Regions from separate parts of the Staphylococcus condimenti genome, predicted to be linked through region 3. Evidence: riboswitches for the same ligand, from Rfam matches in the RefSeq annotation. Region 3 holds a riboswitch; each other region holds the start of a gene.
The links. Region 3 has a riboswitch for thiamine pyrophosphate ahead of A4G25_RS04195 (ECF transporter S component). Riboswitches for the same ligand answer to the same signal wherever they lie in the genome.

Region 1: it holds a riboswitch for thiamine pyrophosphate, as region 3 does, so the genes downstream of both, A4G25_RS09835 (thiamine phosphate synthase) here and A4G25_RS04195 (ECF transporter S component) in region 3, are expected to answer to the same signal.
Region 2: it holds a riboswitch for thiamine pyrophosphate, as region 3 does, so the genes downstream of both, A4G25_RS08765 (3-oxoacyl-ACP reductase) here and A4G25_RS04195 (ECF transporter S component) in region 3, are expected to answer to the same signal.
Region 4: it holds a riboswitch for thiamine pyrophosphate, as region 3 does, so the genes downstream of both, thiC (phosphomethylpyrimidine synthase ThiC) here and A4G25_RS04195 (ECF transporter S component) in region 3, are expected to answer to the same signal.

Annotation. Positions count from the first base shown of each region.
Region 1 is NZ_CP015114.1:2,061,394-2,064,611, forward strand. It holds gene thiO (glycine oxidase ThiO) at 1-1,125, opposite strand, end outside; gene thiS (sulfur carrier protein ThiS) at 1-14, opposite strand, end outside; gene A4G25_RS09835 (thiamine phosphate synthase) at 1,128-1,700, opposite strand; TPP riboswitch at 1,769-1,879, opposite strand; gene A4G25_RS09840 (trypsin-like serine peptidase) at 2,162-3,007, shown strand.
Region 2 is NZ_CP015114.1:1,778,557-1,781,774, reverse strand. It holds gene A4G25_RS08780 (hypothetical protein) at 1-116, opposite strand, end outside; gene A4G25_RS13390 (SdpI family protein) at 217-639, shown strand; gene A4G25_RS08770 (hypothetical protein) at 671-868, opposite strand; TPP riboswitch at 1,014-1,115, shown strand; gene A4G25_RS08765 (3-oxoacyl-ACP reductase) at 1,228-1,980, shown strand; gene A4G25_RS08760 (LLM class flavin-dependent oxidoreductase) at 2,111-3,218, shown strand, end outside.
Region 3 is NZ_CP015114.1:827,834-831,051, reverse strand. It holds gene A4G25_RS04200 (ABC transporter ATP-binding protein) at 1-979, opposite strand, end outside; gene A4G25_RS04195 (ECF transporter S component) at 992-1,567, opposite strand; TPP riboswitch at 1,669-1,773, opposite strand; gene auxA (lipoteichoic acid stability factor AuxA) at 2,022-3,218, shown strand, end outside.
Region 4 is NZ_CP015114.1:969,345-972,562, reverse strand. It holds gene A4G25_RS04960 (peptide ABC transporter substrate-binding protein) at 1-247, shown strand, start outside; gene A4G25_RS04955 (MsnO8 family LLM class oxidoreductase) at 408-1,400, shown strand; TPP riboswitch at 1,506-1,604, shown strand; gene thiC (phosphomethylpyrimidine synthase ThiC) at 1,788-3,218, shown strand, end outside.

The DNA.
Region 1 (3,218 bases), 1.2 Mb from region 3:
ATGATGCACTTCATAAGATTCCCTCCCCAATTTAAAAGGTGCTAATTCTTCTGGTCGCTCACCTGTTTTCAACCATTCTGCCATCAGTTCTCCGATAATCGGTGACAGTAAAATGCCATTACGATAATGACCCGTGATTACCCAAAGACCAGGTTTTGTTTCATCCATAATTGGTTGTTCGCCTTGTGTCCAGGGGCGTACGCCTGACCAATATTTTAATTCGCGGCTGCTCGCAAGTTCTGGAACACGTTCAATCGCTTCTCGCAATAACCACTCTTTGCCTTCAACACTGACACCAACAGAATAATCATCAAAGTAACTAGTAGCACCGATTAAAAAACGGTTTGGCGGTTTTGGTACGATATAGCACCCGTTAGTCATAAACAGTGTTTGTTTTAAATCTAAATCGTCATTTTCTACTAATAAGACTTCGCCTTTGACACCACTGACTCTTTCTTGTATTTCAGAATCATGCGCTAAAAATCCTGCCCAAGCTCCTGCAGCTACAACTACTTTTTCTGCTTTTAATTCAGTCGTTTTGTTTTTATTTTTAATTGATACAATATAATGATGATTTTCTCGTTCTATATTTTCTACATTTGTATGATTAAAGCGCGTTACTGAATCATCTGATGTCAGTGAAGTGTGCAAGGCTTTTGTATAATGATTCGCATTAATTTGATGATCATGAGGCACATACATCATTGCTTCAGAACTTTTAACCAGGTAATGTGTCAATTCGCCTAAGTCTGTATTATTTAAACATTGAACATCGTTATCATGTTGATGCAAAAATTCGTATTGTTGATGCAAATCGTCTACGTCTCTCTCATTTGTCGCAATCTTGATAAGTCCATTTTGTTGGTACTGGATATCGATACCAGTTTCTTTTTTTAAAGTTATACTTAAAGCGTTGAATTTTTCTCGTGATTTTAGAGCAAGTCGGAATAAAGGACTGTCTTCTTTAAATTCATTCTGTGCACCCAACATACCTCCTGCTTTATAAGAAGCATGCTGTCCTTCAATATCACGATCGATTAATGCAATTTGCATACCGCTATCTTTTAAATGACGAGCTATCGACATTCCAATTACGCCTGCACCAACTATAATTAAATCAAACATTTTTACTCAGCCTCCTTTGCTGAACGAATGGTCTCTAAATCCTGTTCTCTGAAATACGAAATCGCAGCAATGCCTGAAAATCCTTTTGGCACAAGACTTAATGTGTCTGCATTTATGCCACCTAATGCAACAACTGGAATATTGACATTTAATACTGACTCGATTTCAGAGTTTGTCCTTGGTGTTTTTCCTGGTTTAGATTTTGTTTGGAAAAGGTGACCGAACAAGATATAGTCCAAGTTGTGCGCCTCAGCTGCTTGCGCACTTTGGCTGTTATGTGTCGACATACTGACGCAAATATCAGGGTTTGCTGTTTTAAAGTTGTACGCACGTTCATCTCCTTCACGAAAATGAATGGCATTCAAATCTAGTTTTTGTAGAGTGTCGGTATCAGTATGGATTGTAATTTTGTCTTTAGGAAAACCTGCTTGCATTAAATTTTTTATGAGATTTATTAATTCTTTTGGTTCCATAGGTGTTCTGAAAATTAATGTATCAATCACTGATTCAATTTCTATATAGTGTATTAAATCTTGTTGGGTTAATACGCGATATGGCGTTATCGCAACATACATATTAAATACCTTCTTCGATTTAGCCACAAAAAAAGCGCTGCTTCCATATAGGAAAACAGCGCATCAAAAAGTGCAATACGCCACTTTCCTACGCCAGTATAAACTGGATCAGGTTCCAAGAATTTTCTCATCCCTATGAGAATCTCAGCCTGTATGAACAGGCACTTCCAGTGGACTTATTGTTATTTTTCTTTGTTAAGCAATGCGAGAAAGTGCACTAACAAATCGTGTAGCGAGGTATTAATGCAATATTTTCATAATCTTAAACCGCATCACCATTACTTTACAAAATCATCATAAAGGAAGTAGGGCGAAAAAGCAACAGGTAAAGTAAAGAGAGTTTATCAGTATAATTTAAATTCAGAAATAGATTGTATTATCTTTCTTTTAAAAGTAAAATGTATTTAGCATTCAATGCAACACAATTCATTATTAAATTAATAATAAGGGGCAAATTAAAGATGAAAGTTAAAAGTTTTAAAGTAGGAATGGCAGCAGTTTGTGCTATTGTAGGCTTTTCTTTTTCAGGTATGAGCGGAGAAGAAGCACATGCGGCTGGGGACTATTACTATAATGGAATGGCAAGTAATAATGAGGCAACAGCTTATCCGAAAGCTAAAAAAATCTCAAATAGTGTCTTAGACATTCATCATATTTCAAATACAATGAATACGAAATATAAAGCAGTTGGAAGAGTAAGTAATAAAGATGGTTGGAAAGGTTTAGGAAAAGACAGTATGGGAACGGGCACAGTCATCGGCAACTATACTTTCGTTACTAATGCACATGTAATTGATAATGCGAAAGGTTCTGCAGCTAATCCAAAATATATTTCATTCGATATGGCAAGAGATGGATCTAAACGTCCTTATACTTTTCATGCTACAAAAGTCGTGAAAGTACCAAATGCAGATGTCGCTTTGGTGTATACGAAAGAAAAAATGTCTAAATATGCAACACCATTAAAATTAGCTTCAAATTCACAGATTAATGGTCTGAAATATAACACGAAGTTATATTCTGTAGGTTATCCTTGGCAAAATGGCGACAATACAAAGACGCATTGGAGCAGTTACCGCTTCATCCAAAAATCTTCAAACGGTACTGAATTACAAACGAAAGATAAATTCCGTGCAGGTGCGTCAGGTTCACCAATGGTCAACGGCAATTATCAAATCTTCGGTTTACGTACGTATGGCTACAACATATGGGCAAATTCAACAACAAATTACGCCAAAGCAGAAATGGCTGGCGGCGAAGCAATGAATGGTGCCACAGGCAACTTCGTTCGTACACATATTAAATAATAGAATTCAAAAAAGCCTTTGCTGAAAATCTATAGCAAAGGCTTTTTGTTAGAAACGATATATACTTTTATCGTTTCGACGATAGAAGCTGCATCGTTGTGCGGTTTGCATATTGGTTGAACCATCGCAGCAAAGACGACGATAACCACCAATAATACCAAAAAGAACCCCTTACTACGCCAATAGTAAGGGGTTTGGTATGCCATAATGT
Region 2 (3,218 bases), 950 kb from region 3:
ATCAAGTAAATAGAAGGACTAGCACCAATATAAAAATGAAATAGTAAAAACAAAAGTAAAGCTGCAATAAAGTAAATTGGTATAAATCCTTTTCTCCAAAAAACAGATTGACGCATTTCATTTTCATGTTCCAGTTTTGATTTAGCCATATAATCCCCCTCCTTACATTACTCATCTCACATTGTTAGCTTATCATATTGAATATTCCTTTAAAAAATGAATATAATATTGTATTGCTTTTCTTTTTATCTTATATTTAGAATAAATATAAGAGAGGAATTCATCATGTTATTATTCGGCATCACATTATTAATTCTAATCGTCAATTATTTAATCTTTCGCCTCATCGACAAGGATGTTATAAATCAACGTAATTTACTTATCGGTTATCGTACACCATCATCGTTGAAATCATCAGAAGCATGGACTGTTGCTCAAAAATATTTTCAACAAAATTTCAAACGAATCCACATTATATTCTTAATAATAAGTTTTATATGGATTTGGTTTGATTTAATAACCTCATATAAACAAATATCATTTTGGATACAAGTTCTAGTTTATTTAATAGGCACTGGATTAATTATTGCCCTTACCGAAATCAAACTTTACAACTTCAATCACAAACAAAAAGGCTAGCAACACAGCTAGCCTTTTGTCATATATTCAATTAATGCTTAACTTCTTTCTCGGCATTCGAATGATGATTTGTAGATTCATCTGACGTTCCGCTATTTTCATGCGCTTTTTCTGCTTCCCATTTTGCTTCTTTTTCTTTTTGCTTTGCTTTACGTTTCTTTTCTTCACGTACAGCCATCACAATGAAACCTACTGCCAAGATTGGGAATGACATTCCTAACCAGAACATTCAAATCCCTCCATTCATCTAAAATTATCTGCTAGAATTCCTTTCTATCATAACACTTTCACCATCTTGTTTTCACGCTTAAAATGTTAATAGTGCCCTTTCTTGACACGTCTACAAAATCAAGCTACATTGAAAGTAACAAAATAATACGCACTAGGGGTGTTTTTTAAACTGAGATGAGGATTTCCTCAGACCCTTTGAACCTGATCTAGCTGAAACTAGCGTAGGAAAGTGTGAGATAACCGCAGTATGCACTGGTTTGCTTTTATACAGACCGCAGACTGCTCTCTGCCTACGCTGATTCTAGTAATCATGCGTATTTTTTTATGTTCATTTATAGAAAAAGGGAGCGGATGAATATGGCAAAAACAGTACTCGTAACAGGCGGTGCACGTGGGTTAGGTGAAGTAATCAGCAAAACACTTGCTGAGCAAGGTTTCAATATCATCATTGATTATAACCAAAGTAAAGAAGCTGCTGAACAACTTGCAAAAGAAATTGGAAATGAACAGGCTATTGCATTGCAAGCAGATGTAACTGACCGTAAAGAAGTAGACCAGCTGGTAAAAGAAGGAACTGAGAAGTTCGGCCGTATTGATGCAGTTGTGAACAATGCACTTGTTGGTTTTAAATTTGATCCAACAGCACAAAAAGCCTTTCCTGATATGAGTTGGGAAGACTATCAACAACAAATTGACGGCACATTAAAAGCAGCATTTAATGTGGTTCAAAGTGTTGTTCCTCAATTTATTGAACATCAAAGCGGAAGTATTGTAAGTATTGGTACTAATCTTTATCAGAATCCTGTAGTTCCTTATCATGAATATACAACTGCAAAAGCTGCCTTAATCGGCTTCACGCGCAATATCGCATCTGAATTAGGACAATATGGTATTACAGCAAATGTTGTTTCAGGAGGACTTTTAAAAACAACAGATGCAAGTGCTGTAACTACACCAGAAGTCTTTGACTTAATTGCACAAACTACACCGTTGAAAAAAGTGACAACACCTCAAGATGTTGCCAACATGGTTGCTTATCTAGTATCTGAATCAGCTAAAGGCATTACTGGGCAAAACATTACAGTAGATGGCGGTCTTACAATGAATTAAAAACGTACATTTAAAATTGCATTTTATTCTAAGTAATAAAGCAGTTTTTCAATAGGAAATAAATGATTAGGGAGAGCGTGTTCTCCCTCTTTCTCATTCTTTTAAAATAATTAATCTGAGGTGAATAGTAATGTCCGAGCAAAAAAATAAACAACTGCATATCGGTATTCTAATTTTTGGTTCTGGCCATCACCAAGCAGCATGGCTCATGCCTGATTCAAGCGTAGAACGCATTGGAGATATTACTTACTATCAAGAGTTAGCACAAACTGCAGAACGCGGTTTATTTGATGCTGTCTTTTTTGCTGATAATCAGTCTTTTCCTGCTAAAGACGATACAACAATGCCTGCTTTTTGGTTTGATCCAATTGTCAATTTGACAGCTATTTCACAGGTAACAGAACATGTAGGTTTAGTTTCAACAATCTCAAGTACATTTTCTAATCCCTATACAGCTGCAAGACAATTATTAAGCCTCGACCATATTTCTGGTGGACGTGTTGGTTGGAATTTGGTTACTTCTATGACCGATTTTGAAGCCAAAAATCATGGTATGGCAGAGTTGCCGAATCACGATGAAAGATACGCAATTGCTGATGAATTTGCTGAGGTAATGAATGCTGCATTTGAATCCTGGCATCCAAAAGATTTTAAACATAATCGTGAATCAAATAAGTTGGTCGACTCTGAAAAAATCCAGCCTTTTAACCATAAAGGTGTCAATTTTGCAGTTAAGGGCCCACTTTCAACACCAAGCAGCCCGCAAGGCAAACCTGTCGCAATGCAAGCGGGAGCTTCAAAACAAGGCGTAGCTTTAGCAGTAAAATATGCAGATGCTGTTTATTCTGTTTCATGGAATATTAAGCAAGCAAGAAATTTCAGAAAGCGCATGGATACTGAGATTGCTAAGAAAGGCAACACTGACCGGAGTCTTAAAATTTTTCCGGGTTTAGTAACCTATGTAGGACATACGCACGAAGAAGCTTTAGAAAAGAAAGCAGCTTTGGATGAAAAATTACCAATTGAAACTGCTTTAAAGCAATTAAGTTTCTTCGTTCAACAAGACTGCACTGAGTGGGAACTAGATGAAAAAGTACCAGGTTTACCTCCAGTTGAAGATTTCACTGGACCCGTAGGACGTTATGAAACAGTATTAGAAATTATTAAGGATACGGATCCTACAGTACGTGAATTATTAGGTTACTTGAATGCAGGCGGTGGTCATTTAACATTGATTG
Region 3 (3,218 bases):
AATACATATGCTGAGCAGCTTCTTTAATTTTATTTAAATGCTGACCTTGGTAGGTCATTTTACCGCGATACTTGATCAACTGCATCATAGATTCTAGCAATGTTGTTTTGCCTGAACCGTTTTTTCCGGTAATAGTAATCCATTCTCCAGCCCCGATTTCAAATTCCGGGATTTGAATTAATGATTTTTTACCGCGTATAATTTCACCATTACGGAATTGAAAATCAGGTTGGATTTCAGAATCTGATGGCAAAGTACTTTCAGGTGCATAATCCCAAGCACGAGGATGCCACACACCATATTCAGTTAATAATGCTTCATGTTGATGTAAAATAACTTCAGGTGTATCATCGGCAATAATCTCACCGTGGTAATTCATTAAAATAACACGGTCAATATGTTCCCAAATATGTTCAACTTTGTGTTCAACGATTAAAACAGTTTGGTCATGCCACATTTCTTTAATATGATTCCACAGATCTTCAGTAGCATCCACATCTAACATTGCTGTTGGCTCATCTAAAAAGAGGGTGTGAGCTTTTTGTAAGACTGTTTCAGCAATTGCTAATTTTTGTTTCATTCCGCCACTTAACTTTTGTACAGTTTGCTTTGGTCCCACATCTAAATCAACTGAAGCTAAAGCATCTAAAATTAATTGATCCATTTCTTTGCGGGGGACTTGTCTATTTTCTAATACAAAAGCAAGTTCTTCATAAACTTTCGGCATACAAAATTGAGTATCAGGATCTTGGAAAATAACACCACTATTTAAATCAACTTCTAGTTCATCATACTTCATCGGAAACTCTATTAAATTAGGAACAATCCCACTTAGTACATTGAGTAATGTACTTTTTCCACATCCTGATGGTCCTAATAATAAGACTTTTTGCTTATCCTGTATTTCTATATTTAAGCCATCAAATATTTTGTCAGGCGCATTTGGATATTTGAGTCGTAAATTTTTGGCACGTAACAAGGTGAATTCTCCTTACAAATTATCGTAATCTTTTTGAGAAGCAGGTCTGAATAATTTCGTAACACCTGTCTTATCGAGTGCTTTAACTAAGTAATAAGGGAAGAGACCTGCAAGTACAATACCGCTGATACAACGGAAGAATACATATAAGAACAAGTTCCAACCTGCAACTTCTCCTAAATAACCATAGTAGTAGTCGATAGGGAAAGTCACTAGTGCGGCAGCTAAACCAGCAAGCATTGCGACCATTACTGTACGTGATTTGTAACGGAAAATCGCAAAAATGATTTCACAAGCTATCCCTTGCAATAATCCATAAACCATTGTTGCAATATCAAAGCGTCCCATAACAATTGTTTCACCAGCACCCGCTGCAAATTCAGCAAGTATTGCAATACCAGGTTTAGGGATGATCAAGTAAGCTACGACTGCAGCTGCGAACCACATACCATAAGAGAGTTCTTCAAGGTGTAGTCCAGTGACTTGCATCGCTTTGTAAACTAAATTCCAAATGTTGTAAATAATAGCGAAAACCACTGCAATTAATACAGTTACCAAGATGTCTGAAAGTTTAAGTCCTTTTGACATAAGCAATAATTCCTCCTATAAATAAAAAACACACAAACTTGTCTAGCAAGCTGCGTGAAATAGGCATCGGAACAGACCGGCATAGCCCTTATTAAATTGCCGGCAGACATCCCACACTTTCCTACGCTAGTCTCAGCTAGATCAGGTTCAAAGGGTTTGAAGCAAAACTGCTTCATCTCAGTTACGAAACACCCCTAGTGCTTTCTATATTGATTTATAATAAATGTATGCTTTTTAAACGTGATTGTCAAGGTGCTTTTAGAACGTTAAGGCTTACTATTACAATATCCTTTAGGATTTTTATGAATAAGCATTTTAAGCATTAATTTAGGGTATTAACCGATTGAGAGTAAACTTTAATTCCTATATACTATGTACTACCATAGAATGATTTATTGCATTCACTAAAGACACAACACTTATGTTCCTATATAATAACTATGAGGTGAAAAACATGTCGTATTTTAAGAAGCACGCTGAGATCATTTTTAGTTTGATTATTGGCATTGTTTCACTTTTCATTGGAATCATAATACTTTTGAATTTGTCCTTTATTCATAAGCTTGCTAAGGGGAGCAAGGTTGATATACATATTTATAATGTGTGGGATTTTATCAACGCATTTTTCGGAGAAATTATCCGGATTATGAGTCGGTTTATCGGCCAGTTCCCTATATTCAGTGCCATATTTATCATAGTATTCGGCGTTGCATTATTATGGATTGGTTATTTGTTATTCGTGACAACAAAATATGATTATGACATTTCAATATTCTTCCTAATTGTGGGAATTTTATTCTTTATTATTACAATTATCTTGATGACACAAGTCTATGGCTTTGCGGCAATTATTTTTGTTGTACCATTTATCGTGCATACAGGTTACATTGTCTATAAAGATGATTTGAACCATAATCATAGAAAAGAACACTATTTATGGATAATTTCTGCATATGGAATTAGTTATTTAATAACACAAATTGCATTATATGGCCGTATCGAGAGTCATGAAATTGCGATGATAGATATTTTAAGTGTAAATGCTTTCTTCATCGTAATGTGGATACTAGCCCAAATATCGATTTGGAATTTCCTTTTCCTTAGAAGATCATTACCGCTTACTAAAGCAGAGCTAGGCGAAGAGATGGAGTATTCTCGTACGGATAAAAATGGTGCAATGAGCCAGACGAAAGAACAATTCCGTGAGTTCCAAGAACGTACACAAGAATTTACACATCGAACTCGACGAAGCATCGATTTAGAAAAAATCAGAAATAAACGTGATAAATTCAAAAACACAATCAAGGAAAAAATTGATATACAAGACGATGATATTCCTAACTGGATGAAACGTCCAAAATGGATTAAACCGGGAATTGTTGAACTGATTTGCGGTATTGTTTTATTCTTATTTACCTTATTAGAATTGAATAACAGAAATGCTTTATTTGCCTCAGGTGAATGGGAATTATCCCAAACTTCTTACGTCATTGAATGGATTACTTTATTCTTACTGTTAGTTGTGATTATAATTTATATCATTACAACATTAACGCATTTCTTACGTGGTAAATTTTATTATGTACAAATGTTCATGATCAGTATCTTATTCTTTAAATTGTTGACTGAGTTTGTGAATATCATGATTCAC
Region 4 (3,218 bases), 140 kb from region 3:
GAAAGAAGCAAACGGATCATTATTGAAAAAGCCTGATGAACGTATCAATAAACTAAAAGATGCTGAAGAGTTTATGTTAAGTGAGGCGCCAGTAGCACCAATTTATCAACAAGGTGCAGCAAGTCTTCGTAACCCTCAATTGAAAGGTATTGTATATCATGAAATTGGCGGAGAAACTACACTTAAACATGCTTATATCGATAAGAGCATCGATAGAGAAACAGGAAAGAAAAAGAAAGATCAATAAAGTGAGATTTAATGGGAGAAATTCACTTCAAAAAGAAATTTATATAATAATGCACACAGTCTATACGGCTGTGTGTTTTTTTAGAGAGAAAACTATTAAATTGACTTTAAAAACAAATAAATCTAGCATTTAAGAAAAGAAATAGATTGGGGTGGATATAATGTTGCCGATAAGTATTTTAGATCAAACACCAATTAATAAAGGACAAACTGTTACAGAAGCTTTGAATCATACGTTAGAATTAGCACAACTTGCAGATCAGTCAGGTTATACACGTTATTTTCTATCTGAACATCATAATCTTAAAGATGTGGTAGGAACTTCTCCAGAAATATTGATTATGTATTTGCTTGATCATACAAAACAAATGAGGATTGGTTCTGGAGGCGTTATGTTGCAGCACTATCATCCTTTAAAAGTAATTGAACAATTTCATTTAATGGATAAACTATCAGATCAACGTGTGGATTTAGCAGTAGGTAAAGCACCCGGCGGATACCCAAAAGTTGTTGATTTATTACAAGAGGAACTACAAAAACCATTAAAGCATTTTGATGAAAAGTTCTCACTTTTAAACCAGTTGAACACTCAAACATATACTGGTCATAGTGAATATGAAGGAATTCGTACTGCACATCGTGATGAAACAGACGGACCTGTGCCAGTATACTTGTTAGGAACAAGTGAACATTCCGCAATTCAAGCAGCAGAAGCACAAACAGGTATTGTCTATGCATATTTCATCAACTCTGATTTGTCAGAGTTGGAAAAAGCGTTAAAAGCATATAAATCACGTTATCCAAAAGGGCGATTCATCGTATCGATACCTGCTGTGGTTACAGCAGATGGAAATCAAAAGCTACCTTTCAGATTTTCACAAAGACATTATGAATTAACATTTGAAGACGGCAGCAGAATTGTATTAAATACGAAACAACAAGTGGATGAATATCGTAGTGAGTCAGAAAAAAGTTTTGAAGTAGTTGAGAAAAAAATGAAAATTATCAGTGGTAGCAAAGAAGAAGTAATAAATACATTGAATGAGATTAACAGAAGCGGTTTAATTGATGAATGGATGCTGCACATGCCTGTTCAAAGCCATAAATTAAGAATGAATACAGTCAGAGAATTGGCACCAGTGAATTCAAAATAAAAATTGCAACTACTAAAAAAATCGAATGATATTAATTGTATTTCATTTTAGATTTTGACTTGAACATTAAAATAATGAATGTTAATATAAATTTGTAAATTAAATATTCATTGCTAGGGGTGCCGTATAGGCTGAAAGATATATTATCAACCCTTTGAACCTGATCTAGTTAGCACTAGCGTAGGGAAGCGTGTAAACATGATAAGAGAAATTTGAATTCGAAAATATGTATAGTCTGTATTAGGCTAGTCGTTACATAATTTTTTCGAAGTTATAAAAATAGATTCTTTTCTACGCATTCATAAATTAAATGAATGCGTTTTTATTTTTATTATGTGTTTTTCGGCAAATGCGTCTCCTAGCATTGATTTGAGGAGGCTATTTTTAATGAAACAAGATGAAATTGAATTGAAAAAAGGATTCCTAGCAAGTCGCAGAATTTTTAAACAAGGTGAGGAAGATGATATACGTGTTCCTTTTAGAGAAATCGAATTAAGTGATACTGTGACTGAATATGATACACAAGTTAATGAACCTTTTGTGGTTTATGATACTGCAGGTCCATATCATGAAGAAGAATATGAAGTAGATGTACAACGCGGTATTCCAGATATACGTTCAAAGTGGATTCTTTCGCGTGATGATGTTGAAAGTTATGAAGGTCGCAGAGTGCAATCAATCGATAATGGATTTAAAAAAGAAGGTCATAAAAAATTTGTTGAAACACCATTTAAATATCAGCCTAAACGTGCTCAAAATGGTAAGCGAGTTACACAAATGCATTATGCAAGACAGGGTCTAATTACAAAAGAAATGAAATTCGTAGCACTACGTGAAGGTGTTGAACCTGAATACGTTCGTGATGAAATTGCCCGTGGACGTGCTATTATTCCTAATAATGTCAATCATCCTGAGTCAGAACCAATGATTATTGGAAAAAATTTCCAAGTTAAAATCAATGCGAATATCGGAAATTCTGCTGTGTCTTCATCTATTGAAGCAGAGATTGAAAAATTGGTATGGGCAACACATTGGGGTGCAGATACAATCATGGATTTATCTACAGGAAAAAATATTCATGCGACACGAGAATATTTATTAAGAAATTCACCCGTACCTGTCGGTACAGTTCCGATTTATCAGGCTTTAGAAAAAGTGAATGGTGTCGCTGAAGATCTGACTTGGGAAATTTATAGAGATACACTGATTGAACAAGCAGAACAAGGTGTAGATTACTTCACCATTCATGCAGGTGTTTTATTACAGTACGTTCCATTAACAGTTGATCGTTTAACAGGAATTGTTTCGCGTGGAGGTTCTATCATGGCGCAATGGTGCCTTGCACATCATGAAGAAAGTTTTTTATATGAGCATTTCAGTGATATTTGTGAGATCTTGAATCGTTATGATATTGCAGTCTCTTTAGGAGATGGGTTGCGACCAGGTTCTATTTATGACGCGAATGATGAAAGTCAGATTGCTGAATTGAAAACATTAGGAGAATTAACAGACATTGCTTGGGAACATGATGTACAAGTAATGATAGAAGGCCCAGGACATATTCCAATGCATAAAATTAAAGAAAATCAGTATTTAGCTGATTTTTATTGTAAGGAAGCACCGTTTTATACATTAGGACCACTCACAACAGATATTGCACCAGCGTATGACCATATTACTTCAGCAATCGGGGCAGCTCAAATTGCGAGTCATGGTACAGCAATGCTTTGTTACGTTACGCCTAAAGAACATCTTGGATTACCTAATAAAGACGATGTTAGAGAAGGTGTGATTACTTATAAAATTGCAGCGCATGCT